DNA from 3 places in the Brevibacterium sp. 1718 genome. Region 1 is predicted to be linked to each of the others. Evidence: predicted binding sites of a transcription regulator. Region 1 holds the regulator's gene; each other region holds the start of a gene.
What was found. The regulator HrcA, encoded in region 1, represses chaperone genes, less so after heat shock. The targets are predictions, from matches to a motif close to TTNGCACTCGNNNNNNNCGAGTGCNAA.
Positions count from the first base shown of each region.

Region 2: the regulator HrcA is predicted to act here: its motif matches at 2,679-2,705, upstream of groES (co-chaperone GroES).
Region 3: the regulator HrcA is predicted to act here: its motif matches at 3,435-3,461, upstream of groL (chaperonin GroEL).

Region 1 is NZ_CP186550.1:2,291,226-2,296,065, reverse strand. It holds gene ACOZ9V_RS10375 (DUF4870 domain-containing protein) at 1-91, opposite strand, end outside; gene ACOZ9V_RS10370 (DUF4870 domain-containing protein) at 177-851, opposite strand; gene ACOZ9V_RS10365 (DUF3097 family protein) at 1,003-1,866, opposite strand; gene hrcA (heat-inducible transcriptional repressor HrcA) at 2,027-3,067, shown strand; gene dnaJ (molecular chaperone DnaJ) at 3,190-4,305, shown strand; gene ACOZ9V_RS10350 (16S rRNA (uracil(1498)-N(3))-methyltransferase) at 4,302-4,840, shown strand, end outside.
Region 2 is NZ_CP186550.1:3,163,077-3,167,916, forward strand. It holds gene ACOZ9V_RS14215 (polysaccharide pyruvyl transferase family protein) at 1-318, opposite strand, end outside; gene groL (chaperonin GroEL) at 602-2,194, opposite strand; gene groES (co-chaperone GroES) at 2,231-2,524, opposite strand; gene ACOZ9V_RS14230 (resuscitation-promoting factor) at 2,916-4,127, opposite strand; gene ACOZ9V_RS14235 (TatD family hydrolase) at 4,346-4,840, opposite strand, start outside.
Region 3 is NZ_CP186550.1:3,444,113-3,448,952, forward strand. It holds gene ACOZ9V_RS15530 (sulfite exporter TauE/SafE family protein) at 1-91, opposite strand, end outside; gene ACOZ9V_RS15535 (DUF1707 SHOCT-like domain-containing protein) at 168-935, shown strand; gene ACOZ9V_RS15540 (DUF4440 domain-containing protein) at 1,049-1,432, opposite strand; gene groL (chaperonin GroEL) at 1,635-3,278, opposite strand; gene ACOZ9V_RS15550 (cold-shock protein) at 3,832-4,035, opposite strand; gene ACOZ9V_RS15555 (LytR C-terminal domain-containing protein) at 4,485-4,840, opposite strand, start outside.

The DNA.
Region 1 (4,840 bases):
TGTACGGCTGCTGCGAGCCCGACTGCGGGGAATAGTTCGGAGGCATCGGCTGTGACTGTCCGTTGTTCGGCTGCTGCGGGTTGTCCGACATGAGAGTCCCTTCAGAGTGTGCGATCACTCCACACTAACCCAGAGAGTCCGGGCAGCCCCAGAGAATCCGGGGTGAGCGGGAATGGTCACTTCACGAAATTGATGGTGAGCGGGAACTTATACCCCTCACCCTTGTTCGCTGCGACGGCCGCGATGATGTAGAAGACGCAGTAGACGAGCGGAACGATGAGCGCCGCATACATGACGATGATGCCGATCCCGAAGGTCACCAGTGCCAGGATGAAACCGACGAAGCCGAAGACGAAGAGCGCACCGAAGGTGACGATCGTGTTCGTGATCATCGCGTTGAGACCCTGACGTGAGTGCTCGCGGACGAACGGCGATCCGTCCTTCTTCACAAGGAACATGATGAGCGGCATGAAGCCGAAGATGAGCGAGCCGAGGTGGGTCCACAATGCCGTGGTCCGGTCGGGTTCGTGGGCCATCCAGAACCGCTCGGAGCCGGGTCCGTAGGCCTGCTCAGGCAGGGAGCGGGAGTCGAACATCGCCGGGTTGTGCATCTGCGGCATACCGTATCCCGGCTGTGCGCCGTATCCCGGCTGGCGCCCGTAGTTCGGCTGAGCGCCGTACGCCTGCTGCGAACCATACCCCGACTGCCCACCGTAGCCCGGCTGACCGCTGTGCGTCTGCGGCTGCGAATACTGCTGGCCCTGCGGCGCGTAGGGCTGCTGCGAACCGGAGGCCTGGGAGTAGTTCGGCGGCATCGGTCGGCTGCCCGGCTGCTCGGGGTGGTACGACATGGGGATCCTTTCGAAGAGTGCTTGCCATTCACCCTAGCCGAGCCAGGTGTCCCGAGGATGTCGGGAAAGCCTCACTCCTGTGACAGATTCGGCACACGCCGACAGCTCCGCGTGACCATGACGCTCCACCGCGCCGCACCACCGACGACTCTCACCCGACGGTGACGAAGTCGATGAGCTCCTCGACGCGACCCGACAGCGTCGGTTCGACGTCGGCGATGGTGCTCACCTTCCCGAGGATGCGCACCCACCCGCGGGCAACATCCCGATGGTCGGCGTGCGGCCATCCGATGCGACGCAGTATTCCCGTCTTCCAATCCTCACCGCGGGGGACGACCGGCCATTCGCGGATGCCGACGACATGGGGTTTCACCGCCTGCCAGATATCGACGTACGGGTGACCGATGATGTGGACGACATCGCGGTAGCGCGGATCGGCACGGACCGCCTCGGCGATCTTCGATTCCTTCGTCCCACTCACCAGATGGTCGGCGAGGACACCGACTCGATGGTCCCGATCCGGACCGAAGGCCTCGAGCTTGTCGGCGACATCATCGAGACCGCCCAGGGGTTCGACGACGACGCCTTCGATGCGCAGATCATCGCCCCAGATCTTCTCGACGAGTTCGGCGTCGTGCTTGCCCTCGACCCAGATCCGCGACCCACGAGCCACCCGAGCCTTCGCTCCGACCACGGCGCGAGACCCCGAGGCCGTCCGTCCGGGCTGCTGCGCCTTCTTCTTCGGCAGCTGCACATCGACGGGCTGGCCCTCGAGGAGGAAGCCCGGCCCCAGGGGAAAGGCACGTACCTTGCCGACGCGATCTTCGAGCTTGACGACGACACCGGCCGTGGTCTTCTCAGCGCCGACGACAGCGCCGACATAGCCGCTCATCGCATCCTCGAGAACCATGCCCAGGCCGAGCTCGACCTGACGGGACTTCTTCGGGCGGTGCGACGACGGGGAGGAACCGGAGAGCACATCGGGACCATATCGATCAAAAGCATTCACGGGCACCCACCATAATCAAGGACGGTCCCGCAGGCGTGCAGACCCGCAGGCCACCCCTGAAATGAATTCCGGGAACGAGAGGCGTAGAATTGGCACTCAGACTCACAGAGTGCCAAGCGCAGGCACTGGACCGCGATGGATCGGCGAGACGGAGAGGAGATCCGCGATGAACGACAGCAGACGTGCACAGGTGCTGCGCGCCATCATCGAGGACTTCGTCGCCACCAACGAACCCGTGGGATCGAAGGCGATCGTCCAGCGCCACACCCTCGGCGTCTCTCCCGCCACGATCCGCAACGATATGGCCGCGCTCGAACAAGAGGGCTATATCGCCCAGCCCCACACCTCTGCCGGACGGATCCCCACCGACCTCGGCTACCGGATGTTCGTCGACCGGATCGACGAGTTCAAACCGCTGACCACCGCCGAGCGGCGCGCGATCTTCCAGCTCATCGACGGCGACGTCGATCTCGACGAGATGCTCGACCGCACCGTCCGCGTCCTCTCCGGCCTCACCCGACAGGTCGCGCTCATCCAATACCCGACGGTGTCGCGGGCGCGCATCAAGCACATCGAGATCGTCGGTCTCGGGCCCGGCCGGATCCTCGTCGTCCTCATCACCGATGCCGGCCAGGTCGAGCAGAAGACCGTGATCACCCCGAGCCCGCTCGACGAAGACGCCGTCCGCGGACTGCGCGATCAGATCAACGCCGAATTCGCCGGACGCACACTCGCGCAGGTCTTCGGATCGGCCCCCGCCGCCGAGGCGACCGCCACCGAATCGAGTGAGCCGACCGCTCGTGACGACTCCGGGCTCAAACAGGTCAGAGCCGCCGTCGTCGACCTCGTGGCCGCGACGCGTGAAGAGCGCATCATCATGGCCGGCACCGCGAACCTCGCCCGCTCCGGAAGCGAATTCGGAGAGAAGATGGCCCCGATCCTCGAAGCCTTCGAAGAACAGGTCGTCCTGCTCAGGCTGCTCACCTCGATGGCAGAAGACCCCGAGGAGATCAGCGTGCGCATCGGGCGTGAGAATACTCACGAATCATTCAGCTCGACTTCCGTCGTCGCCGCCGAATATGGTCATGACGCGGGTTCCTCGGCCAGACTGGCAGTGCTCGGCCCGACCCGAATGGACTATCCGACGACGATCTCGGCAGTCCGTGCCGTCGCCAAATACGTGTCCTCGATCCTCGATCGAGGGTAGGTCCCTTGACATCGACCAGGGGCACCCGCAGGCGGGCAGCGCATCACCGGTGAGCACCGCGCAAGGACGCAGCCACCACCACGAACAGAGAAGACCACTACGTCAGGGAGAGAGAAGTTTCTGTGGCCGATCACTATGAAACACTCGGAGTGTCCAAAGATGCTTCCGCGGCTGAGATCAAGTCGTCGTACCGGAAGCTGGCACGCAAGTACCACCCGGACGTCAATCCCGGTCACGAGGACGAATTCAAGGCCATCTCACTGGCCTACGATGTGCTCTCCGACCCGGAGAAGCGCCGCAACTACGATATGGGCGGCGGCGAGAACGGTCAGGGCTTCCCGGCCGGCGGCGGATTCGGCGGATTCGGCGACATCTTCGAGACCTTCTTCGGCGGCGGCGGCGGTCAGGCCGGGGGTCCGATCCCGCGCACCCAGCGCGGCAAGGATGCCCTCGTCGGAGTCAATATCGACCTGAAGACCGCGGCCTTCGGCGGCACCGTCGACCTCGATGTCACCACTGCAGTCGTCTGCGACACCTGTTCGGGCGCCGGCACGCAGGAAGGCACGAAGATCGAGACCTGCTCGCTGTGCCACGGAGCCGGCAGCGTCCAGCGCATGACCCGGACCCTGCTGGGTCAGATGGTCACGAACCAGACCTGCAACTCCTGCCACGGCTTCGGCACCGTCATCCCGAACCCCTGCCTCAACTGCCAGGGCGACGGACGAGTGCGCAAACAGCGGACCATGAAGATCCGGATCCCCGCCGGGGTCTCCGACGGCACCCGCATCCAGCTGAGCAGCCAGGGTGAAGTCGGCCCCGGAGGCGGACCCGCCGGTGACCTCTTCGTCGAGGTCATGGTCACCCGCCACGAGGTCTTCCAGCGCGACGGCGACAACCTCCGGGCCGCCGTCTCCGTGCCGATGACCGCAGCGACCCTGGGTGCGACCATCCCGTTCGAGACCTTCGACGGCACTCAGGACCTCACCATCGCCGCCGGCACCCAGTCCGGCACCATCGTCAAACTTCCCGGGCTCGGAGCCGCCCGCCTGCGTTCGGAGACCCGCGGCGACATGCTCATCACCGTCGACGTCCTCACCCCGGACAAACTCGACGACGAACAGCGTGAACTGCTCGAGAAACTCGCCGAACTGCGCGGCGAAGAGACACCGCGTGCCCAGATCTCGACCGAGAACCGCGGAATGTTCTCCCGCATGCGTGAGAGGTTCGCCGGTCGGTGAGTCTTCCCGTCTTCCGCTCCGCCACCGCCGCCGAGGCGGTCGTCGGGTCCGCCCTCACCTTCGGTGAGGACGTGGCCGGGCACGCGGTGCGGGTGCGTCGGATCGGTCCCGGCGAGGAAATCGACATCGTCGACGGGGAAGGCACACGTGCGCGCGGAACCGTCACGGCCGCCTCGGCGAATGAGCTGACGATCGATGTCACCGAGGTGACGGTCGAGGAGCGCACGGGCCCGCGCCTCGTCCTCGTCCAAGCCCTGGCCAAGGGCGACCGGGACCTGCAGGCCATCGAAACAGCCACGGAGATCGGCGTCGACGACGTCATTCCCTGGGCCGCTGAACGCTCGATCGCCGACTGGCCGGCCAAGAAGCGGGAGAAGATGGCCGCGAAATGGGATAACCTCCTCGGAGCGGCCTCCCTGCAGGCCAGACGAGCACGATTTCCCATCCTCCACGACCTCGTCCGCGGAGCCGCCCTGGCCAAGACCCTCGACGACGCCGATGCGGTCTTCGTCCTCCACGAGGCCGCTCAGCGCAG
Region 2 (4,840 bases), 870 kb from region 1:
AGCATCGGACTCACGAACCGCCCCGATGACGTCAATCGCCGGGTCATCTGCCTTGAGCGCTGCCCGATCTCCACCGACATAGTCGAGAACTTTCGCCATCCGCGAGGCATTCGGACGTCGGTCGCGCTTGAACCCGATACGCTTGACAGCGTCGACACCGTACATTTCGCTCGCGTGCTCAGGTTCACCGGCAATGAGTGTGATGGCGATGTCCGAACGGGCACGGAGCGCATCGATGGCCAGTTCGGTCATGGCCTCATCGCCGAGATGGTAGAACCGGCTCCAGCCTACGTCGCCGATCATCGTAATTCTCTTCATGGATCCCTTGTTCACGTCATGCACTGCAGAACTTCAATCGAATATTCCGATCACTGTAACGACAGCGATGGGTTCGCTCGTGAACAGCACCTGTCTCCGAGGTGAATACGTTCGCGTTCAAGCCGACGCCAAGGTCAGGCTCGGATACAGCCACTCAGAATGCGTTGAATAAGCGGCGGCCGCCTCGGTGAGGGTGAATACGCCGATGAATGCGACAGTGGCCCGGAACGTGATGTTCCGGGCCACTGTCGTGGTCAGAGACGACTCAGTCCGAGCGAATGGCTCAGGCTTCGTCCTCCTCGTCCTTCTTCTCGACGACCAGAGTCTCGGTGGTGAGAACCAGGGCGGCGATCGAAGCGGCGTTGCGCAGCGCCGAACGGGTGACCTTGACGGGGTCGATGATTCCGGCGCCGATGAGGTCGCCGTATTCGTCGATGGCGGCGTTGTAGCCCTGGCCGGACTCGAGGTCCTGGACCTTGGCGACGACGACGTAGCCGTCCTGGCCCGCGTTGGCGGCGATCCAGCGCAGCGGCTGGACGACTCCGCGCTTGACGATCTCGGCACCGGTGAGTGCGTCACCGGACAGACCGAGGTCGTTGCCGTCGAGGACCTTCGCAGCGTGGATCAGAGCCGATCCACCGCCGGCGACGACTCCCTCTTCGATGGCGGCTCGAGTAGCGGACACGGCGTCTTCGACGCGGTGCTTGCGCTCCTTGAGCTCCACCTCGGTGGCGGCGCCGACCTTGATGACGGCGACTCCGCCGGAGAGCTTGGCCAAGCGCTCCTGCAGCTTCTCGCGGTCCCAGTCGGAATCGGTGTTCTCGACCTCGGCGCGGATCTGAGCGACACGACCGGCAACAGCATCGTCGGCACCGGCACCATCGATGATGGTGGTGTTGTCCTTGGTGACGGTGATGGTGCGGGCGTTGCCGAGCTCTTCCAGGGTGACCTGGTCGAGCTTCATGCCCATGTCCGGGGTGACGACCTGGCCACCGGTGAGGACGGCGAGGTCCTCGAGGATGGCCTTGCGACGGTCACCGAAGCCGGGAGCCTTGACGGCGGCGACGTTGATGATTCCGCGCAGCTTATTGACGACCAGGGTCGACAGAGCTTCACCCTCGATGTCCTCGGCGATGATGAACAGCGGCTTGCCTGCCTGCTGCACCTTCTCGAGGACGGGCAGGAGCTCCTGGATGTTGGAGATCTTGCCCTGGTTGATGAGGATGAGAGCGTCGGAGAGCACAGCCTCCTGGCGATCGGCATCGGTCACGAAGTGCGGCGACAGGAAGCCCTTGTCGAACTGCATTCCTTCGGTGATCTCGAGTTCGACGGACGCGGCCTGCGACTCGTCGATCGTGATGACGCCGTCCTTGCCCACCTTGTCGAAGGCATCGGCGATGAGCTTGCCGATCTCAGGCGACTGAGCCGACAGACCGGCGACGTGTGCGATCTCCGAGGAGTCGGCGACGTCGCGGGCGATCGCGCCCAGCTGCTGCGAGACGGCCTCGACGGCGGTCTCGATGCCGCGCTTGAGCTGTCCGGGTGCGGCACCTGCGGCAACGTTGCGCAGTCCTTCGTTGACGAAGGCCTGAGCGAGAACGGTCGCGGTGGTGGTTCCGTCACCGGCGATGTCGTTGGTCTTGGTGGCAACTTCCTTGGCCAGCTGTGCGCCGAGGTTCTCGTAAGGATCGTCGACCTCGACCTCACGGGCGATGGTCACACCATCGTTCGTGATGGTGGGGGCGCCCCACTTCTTGTCGAGCACGACGTTGCGGCCCTTGGGTCCCAGCGTCACCTTGACGGTGTCGGCCAGGGTGTTGACACCCTTTTCGAGTGCACGACGGGCTTCGTCGTTGAATTCCAATGATTTAGGCATTCGTCCTCCTGTCAGTGAAGTAGTTGTTCAGGGGATTCAGCCGATGACGGCGAGCACGTCGCGAGCCGAGAGCACGAGGAACTCTTCGCCTGCGTACTTGACTTCGGTGCCTCCGTACTTGGAGTAGATGACCTTGTCGCCGACGGCGACGTCGACCGGCACGCGGTTACCGTTGTCAGCAACACGGCCCGGGCCCACTGCGACAACTTCGCCTTCCTGAGGCTTTTCCTTGGCGGTTTCGGGAATGACCAGACCACTGGCGGTAGTCTGTTCTGCTTCGACCTGACGGATGACAATCCGATCTTCGAGTGGCTTGATGGAGACCGACATATCGGGCCCTCTCCCTTCGCTGGGTTCTATTTCATCGAGTCAGACGGCGGCTTATGCCATGAACCTCTCGTCGTCGCGGGTGCCGAGCGATTCGACCGTCTCATGAAACTGGCACTCAATGAGTGCTAGTGCTAATTCTGACTCTAGAACGCTCTTAGCACTCGGTCAACTTGAGTGCCAGCAATTCGTCATGCTCTGGGCGAAAGTTCAGATTGGGCCCCGGAAGCCGGGGCAGCGGGGCACCGAAAAGCGTGGGCCCCGAGGATCTCTCCTCGGGGCCCACGCTCCTTGCTGACCGCCTCAGCTCAGTTGTCGATATCTGTTGTCAATGACGGCCAGAGTTCATGGCCTATACAGGCGCTCAGTCGGTTACTGCGAACCTGATCTCAGATCAGGCGCAGGCCCACTGTCCCCAGCCGGCTTCAGCCTGGAGCTTCTTGGCGCGCTGGAACTGCTCCTGCGGGCTGGCATCCGACGGATTGCCGCTGCCGCCCATGGCCTGCCAGGTCGAGGGCAGGAACTGGAACAGACCGAAGTGGGTGCCGTTCGAAGCCTTCGGATCGAAGTTCGATTCGCACTCGACGACCGAGTACCACTTGGAACCGGGTCCGCCGAGCATCGCCTTGATCTCGGCGGTGGACATGGAACCGCTGCCGGAGCCGCCGCCGGTGCTCGAGTCACCGGAGTCACCGGAGTCGCCCGAACCGGAATCGCCGGAGTCACCCGAGTCGGAACCGCCGGTGTCAGCCGGCTCCTCCTTCTTCTTGGTGCCCTGGATGACGACCTTGGTCTTGGGTTCGGAGAGGACCTTCTCGTCCTTCTTCTCCTTCTTGACCTCTTCGCCGTTGATCGTCTTGACCTTGTAGGTGACCTGCTTCTCGCCGTCCTTGCCTTCGGTCTCGACCTTGGTCTCACCCTCGTAGAGGGAATCGGACTTCTTGGTCTCGACCTTGGCCTTGATGGCCTGCTTGTCCTTGACGGTGTCGTTCTTCACGCGGTTGACGGTCAGCACCTGGCCGTCGGAGACCTCGGCGGACATCGGCACGGACAGGAAGTCGTCCTTGTCGAGCTTGACGCCCGTGTCCTTGAGGGCTTCCTTGGCGGTGCCCACAGCGGCCGAGACCTTGTGGTCCTTGCCGTCGGCGACGACGGTGAGGTCCTTCGACGTGGTCACCTCAATGTCATTGCCTTCGTCCTTCAGACGCTGGCTGGCCTTCGCGTTGAGGTCGGCGCCCTTCGCGTCGACACCGAGGTCGGCCAGAGCCTGACCCACGGTGTTCGCATTGGTCCATTCGTTCGTCTCTTTGCCATCGACGGACAGCGCAACCTTCTTCGCCGTGTTGACGGTGATCGTCATATCACGGTCGACCTTGGTGCCCACACCGGGCTTGACCTGGTCGCGCTTGTCGACATCGATTTCGTGGCTGTCGAGGATGTCCCCGACCGTTCCTCCGAAGGTTCGGATCTCTTCGGCCTGTCCGTTGACCTCCAAGGTCACGGGCTTGTTCATGGTCACAACCGCGCCCGTGCCACCGACGAGTCCGGTGATCACGACCGCCTGTGCAGCGATCTGAACCTTGCGGTTCTTCAGAAAATCAATCACAAAAATATCCCTGAGCAGAGTTTATCGACCTGTTCACTGTAACCGATTCGTTACACGGTTCGCAAAATATCACGGAAATGTAACGGTGTGAGTTTCCTGAGGGCGTGTCTGACCTGGAGTTCCCCGTGTTTCCGGGGCATTCCCGATCGTGACATTCCCCCGCCGAGGCGGCGCTGCGTCCCGTTATCTCGCTCACAGAACGAAGGGCTGAGCCCGGCTCAGTCCCAGCTGCCGAGGGCCCGCTCCGCGTTGTTCCACACGGCCGCGCACAGATCCTCTTCGCTCATCCCGCGCACCTCGGCGAGTTTCCGCGCCGTGACCGCCGTGAGGTATGGACCTCCCGGCTTACCGCGATGCGGGTGCGGGGTGAGGAAGGGTGCGTCGGTCTCCGTCAGCAGGAGCTCCAGTGGAGCGGCCGCCGCGGCCCGCCGCAGCTCGTCGGCGTTCTTGAACGTGAGGTTGCCGGCGAAGGACATGTAATAGCCTTCGGCCGCACATTCGCGGGCCATCGCCTCGTCGCCGGAGTAGCAGTGGAAGATCGTGACCTCGGGAGCGCCTTCCTCCTTGAGGATGCGCAGCACATCGGCGTGTGCCTCCCGATCGTGGATCTGCAGTGCACGTCCGGTGCGCTTGGCGATCTCGATATGAGCTCGGAAGGAGCGCTGCTGTTCGGCAACTCCCTCTTCTGCCGTGCGGAAGTAGTCGAGACCGGT
Region 3 (4,840 bases), 1.2 Mb from region 1:
CGCTGACCAGGCCGAATCCCATCCCGGTGACGCGCTGGGACAATGCGCCGAGGAACATGGCGAAGAGGATGAGCACGACGACGGGTTCCACTCGGTCGAGTTTAGTCCAGCCCGATTCCCGGCTGATCCTCAGTCTCACCGCTGATCGCGGGGTTAGAGTATTCACCATGAATGCCAGTCCCCTCTGGTCGCGGTTCAGCGCAGATCCCCGCTCGTATGGGCAGGTCCGGGCCTCTGATGCCGATCGCGCGGTCGTCAGTGATGTCCTCTCGGAGGGTTATGCTCTCGGTCAGCTCGACGTTGAGGAGTTCGATGAACGCACCGAGGCGGCTGCGAAGATCAAGACGCTCGGTGAAGTCCCAGCGCTGATCGAGGACCTCGTCCTCGCCGATCCGGCCGAGGTCGAGCCTGGCAAGCTCGATGATGCGGGCCGTGCGCAGGCACTGGCTCGCCTCGAGGCAGAGCGGGTGCCGATCACGCCGGAGCAGATCGATGCCGCGGCGCATAAGTACTACCGAGATCGGGTGCGTCGTGCACTGCTCGGTGCTGTTGCAGGGCCGGTCGGGATCGTGCTGGCGATCTGGGCGATCTCGTCGATCGCATCTGGAGGGTTCATCTTCTTCTGGCCGATCTTCGTCATCATTCCCACGCTGCTCGGCGGACTGGGACACATCGCGCGCAAGGATGAGATCATCCGCAACCGGAAGAAGGAGCTCACCCGCAGAGCCCGGGCCCAGCTCGGTGATGCTGAGGCCAAACGACAGCTCGAGGAGGGTGAGCCTCCCGAGCGGGATTATGAAGCGGACTTCGGTACGGGCCTGCAGCCGCCGCATCCGTCTCATCCGCCGTACTCTCCCGGACAGATCTCACGACGGGAAGAGCGGGACCGGCGCCAATCGCATCGCCGCCATAACCGCGACAATCCCTGGGACTGAGGTTACGTTCCGGGTCTGGCAGGGTCTGGGCCTCTTCAGGCCCTGAAACTCCGTTTCCTACTCAGACCGGGAACCTCCGGGACCGTCTCAGGCCGGGCACGTCCGGAACCGTTTCAGACTTGGAAGATCCGGATCTGTCCGAACTCCTGTGCTTTGTGCGTGGTGAACCACATCGTGTGCGAGAAGTGCCGCAGGTCGTCGCCGTCGGCCTCGGCCTGCCAGTATCCCCACGCGGCCGCGGCTTTGCCGTGGGTGATCGCTGCTTCGAGGTGGCCGACCTCGTGAGAATGGCCGGACAACTTCAACAGCGCTTCGACGACGGCTTCCCGGCCCGTGTGGGTCTCGACGTCGGAAGGGTGAACGACCTGGAGCACGCAATCGTCGGCGATCACCTCGTTGAGTGCTTCTCTGTCGCCGTTGAAGAGATTCTCCTCGAACGTTGCAACGAAGACGTTCTTCGGACTGTTTCCGCAGGCGTCGGTTCCGGTGAAGGTCATGGACCCAGCCTATGCGGGCCCGAGCGGTGTCACAACGGGTCGGCGGGCCGCCTCGGCGATGATGGTCGCCGACGCACGACGAGCGGACACTTCCGCGTGAACGATCTGACCGTCGGGCCGGGACCCGAGAGTCCGAGCACGAAATCGGCCGTGCCGGCACCTTTGCGGGCACCGGCACGGCCGATCGAACAAGCGGTGGCTATCAGAAGCCCATGCCGCCCATTCCACCCATTCCGTCCATACCGGCAGCTGCGTCTGCACCTGCGGCGGCCTTTTCGGGCTTGTCGGCGACGACCGACTCGGTGGTGAGGAACAGACCGGCGATCGAGGCGGCGTTCTGCAGGGCAGAGCGGGTCACCTTGACCGGGTCGTTGATGCCGGCGGCCAGCAGGTCCTCGTACTCACCGGTGGCGGCGTTGAGACCGAATCCGGCTTCGAGGTTGGCGACCTTGTCGGCAACCACACCGGCTTCGAGGCCGGCGTTCGTGGCGATCTGCTTCAGCGGGGCTTCGATGGCAACCTTGACGATGTTGGCACCGGTGGCCTCGTCTCCCTCGAGTGCGAGGTCGGCGAATGCGGCCTTGCCAGCCTGGATGAGCGAGACGCCGCCACCGGCGACGATTCCCTCTTCCACAGCAGCCTTGGCGTTGCGCACGGCATCTTCGATGCGGTGCTTGGTTTCCTTGAGCTCAACCTCGGTGGCGGCTCCGGCCTTGATGACTGCAACACCGCCGGCCAGCTTGGCCAGACGTTCCTGCAGCTTCTCACGGTCGTAGTCGGAGTCCGAGTTCTCGATCTCGGCGCGGATCTGAGCGACCCGTCCGGCGATCTCCTCGGCGTCTCCGGCGCCCTCGACGATGGTGGTCTCGTCCTTGGTGATGACGACCTTGCGGGCGGTGCCCAGGAGATCGGTGGTCACGCTGTCGAGCTTGAGCCCGACTTCCTCGGACACGACCTGGCCACCGGTGAGGATGGCGATGTCGGCGAGCTGAGCCTTGCGACGGTCACCGAAGCCCGGAGCCTTGACGGCCACGGACTTGAAGGTGCCCTTGAGCTTGTTCAGCACCAGGACGGCCAGGGCTTCGCCCTCGACGTCTTCGGCGATGATGAACAGCGGCTTGTTGGACTGCTGGACCTTCTCGAGGACGGGCAGCAGGTCCTTCACGTTCGAGATCTTGGAGTTGACGATGAGGATGTAGGGATCCTCAAGGACAGCTTCCTGGCGATCGGTGTCGGTGACGAAGTAACCGGAGATGTAGCCCTTGTCGAAGCGCATACCCTCGGTCAGTTCGAGCTCGAGTCCGAAGGTGTTGGACTCCTCGACGGTGACGACGCCTTCCTTGCCGACCTTGTCGATGGCCTCGGCGATCAGTTCACCGATTGCGGGATCTCCGGCGGAGATGCCAGCGGTAGCGGCGATCTGTTCCTTGGTCTCGATGTCGATGGCGTTGTTCAGCAGGACGTTCGTGACGGCTTCAACGGCCTTCTCGATGCCTCGCTTGAGGCTGAGCGGATCAGCACCGGCTGCCACGTTGCGCAGGCCTTCGCGGACGAGGGCCTGTGCGAGCACGGTTGCGGTGGTGGTTCCGTCGCCTGCGACGTCGTCAGTTTTCTTGGCGACTTCCTTGACGAGTTCGGCGCCGATCTTCTCGTAGGGGTCCTCGAGTTCGATCTCCTTGGCAATGGAGACGCCATCGTTGGTGATGGTCGGTGCGCCCCACTGCTTTTCGAGCACGACATTGCGACCGCGGGGTCCAAGGGTCACCTTGACCGCGTCCGCAAGCTGGTTGAGGCCAGCTTCGAGTCCTCGACGAGCTTCTTCGTCGAATGCAATCATCTTTGCCATAGTGGCTTAGATCCTCCCTGATGGAGTGGAGTGGGAATCCAGAGCAGTCATCAACGCCCGCGACGGCAGAGAGTGTGTCCGCATGTTCCATTCCACATATGGACCACGCTCTCGAGACGACTGGTGGGAACCCATCGGTTTTCACCAGTACTAGATTTAGCACTCTCCCCATGCGAGTGCAAATGTTTGTCGCCCGCCAAGATGGGCGAGGGCAGTTCAGATCCGCGAGTTGTCGGCGCGCGATGGAGGCGCAGCGGGCAGTTCGGCCCAGCGCGAAACGCTTGGCGCAGGCCCGATTGCCCACGATTTCGAACAGCCCAGTTTAGGGCGAGTAGCCCTGTTTTCAACATGGGCTGCTCAACTCACACTGGGCTGAATCGAAGTCCAGGCGCGCGGGTGCACCCGACGCGGCCCCCGCGCCCCGCGGGCACTGAAAAGCGCCGAGCAGTTGCCTGCTCGGCGCTTCCCCCGTGCGGTTGGCGCCGGTCGGCCCGAAGGCCGTTCCGACTCCCCGCCGCAGCGGATCAGAAAACTGTGCTGACAGCAGCCAGTCTCAGAGGAGGGTGACGGACTCCGCCTGAGGACCCTTTTGTCCTTCTCCAACTTCGAACTGAACCTGCTGGCCCTCTTCGAGAGAGCGGTAGCCGTCCATCTGGATTGCGCTCCAGTGAACGAACACGTCCTGGTTGTCGCCTTCAAGGGTGATGAATCCATAGCCCTTTTCAGCGTTGAACCACTTGACGGTACCTTGTGCCATTACTTCTCCATACAGTGCAGTGCCATTGAAATCCCGCATCGCAGCCGCGATCAGATGACCCCACCCGAGATACGGAAGCTAGTAAAACTCAACTGACCCCGCGACTTCTCTCATTGACCTCTAGAGAATAATCTCGGTGAAGCACGAATAGAACACAAGGTGCTGTGCTTGCCTAGCTGTTGCAACTCTACCGCAGGCACGCATCCCGCCTAGAGTGGTTCAGCACTGTTATAGATTCGTTATCTAAGGGTTTCTGCCCAGTTCACAGCAGGGATCGCGGCGAATGAAATCAGACCGTTCGGTCAGAAATTCGCCGAGGCGGCCCGCACGGTCACGACCCGACCGCAACCGAGGAGTCCCGCCGACTCATGCCCTTACGACCGAAGCGGCCGAGCCCGAACCGATCCCGCCGACTCAGCTGCGCTGCCGCGCCGCCGAACCGCATAGGATCACTCCGAGTCCCCGCCTTCGCTGGACTCGGGTCCGCGATCGGCGATGTCCGAACAGATGACGACGGTGACGTCGGCTTCGAAGTCGGACGAGGCCTCCGTGGCAGAGACTCCCAGCGACTTGGCGACGAGCTTGGCCTGGGACGCGTTCTCTTCGCCGTTGTAGTACACGGTCGAATCAGTGAGGTTCGTCGAATAGTTGCCGACCTGCCCGAGTTTCCAGCCCTTCTCCTCGACCGCCTCGGAGAACTTCTTCGCAGCACCGGAGACGCCGGAGCCGTTGAGCACGTCGACGGTGATCGAGTCGTCTGCGACGCTGACCTCGCTCTCACTCGGCGAGGGTTCGGCCGACGCCG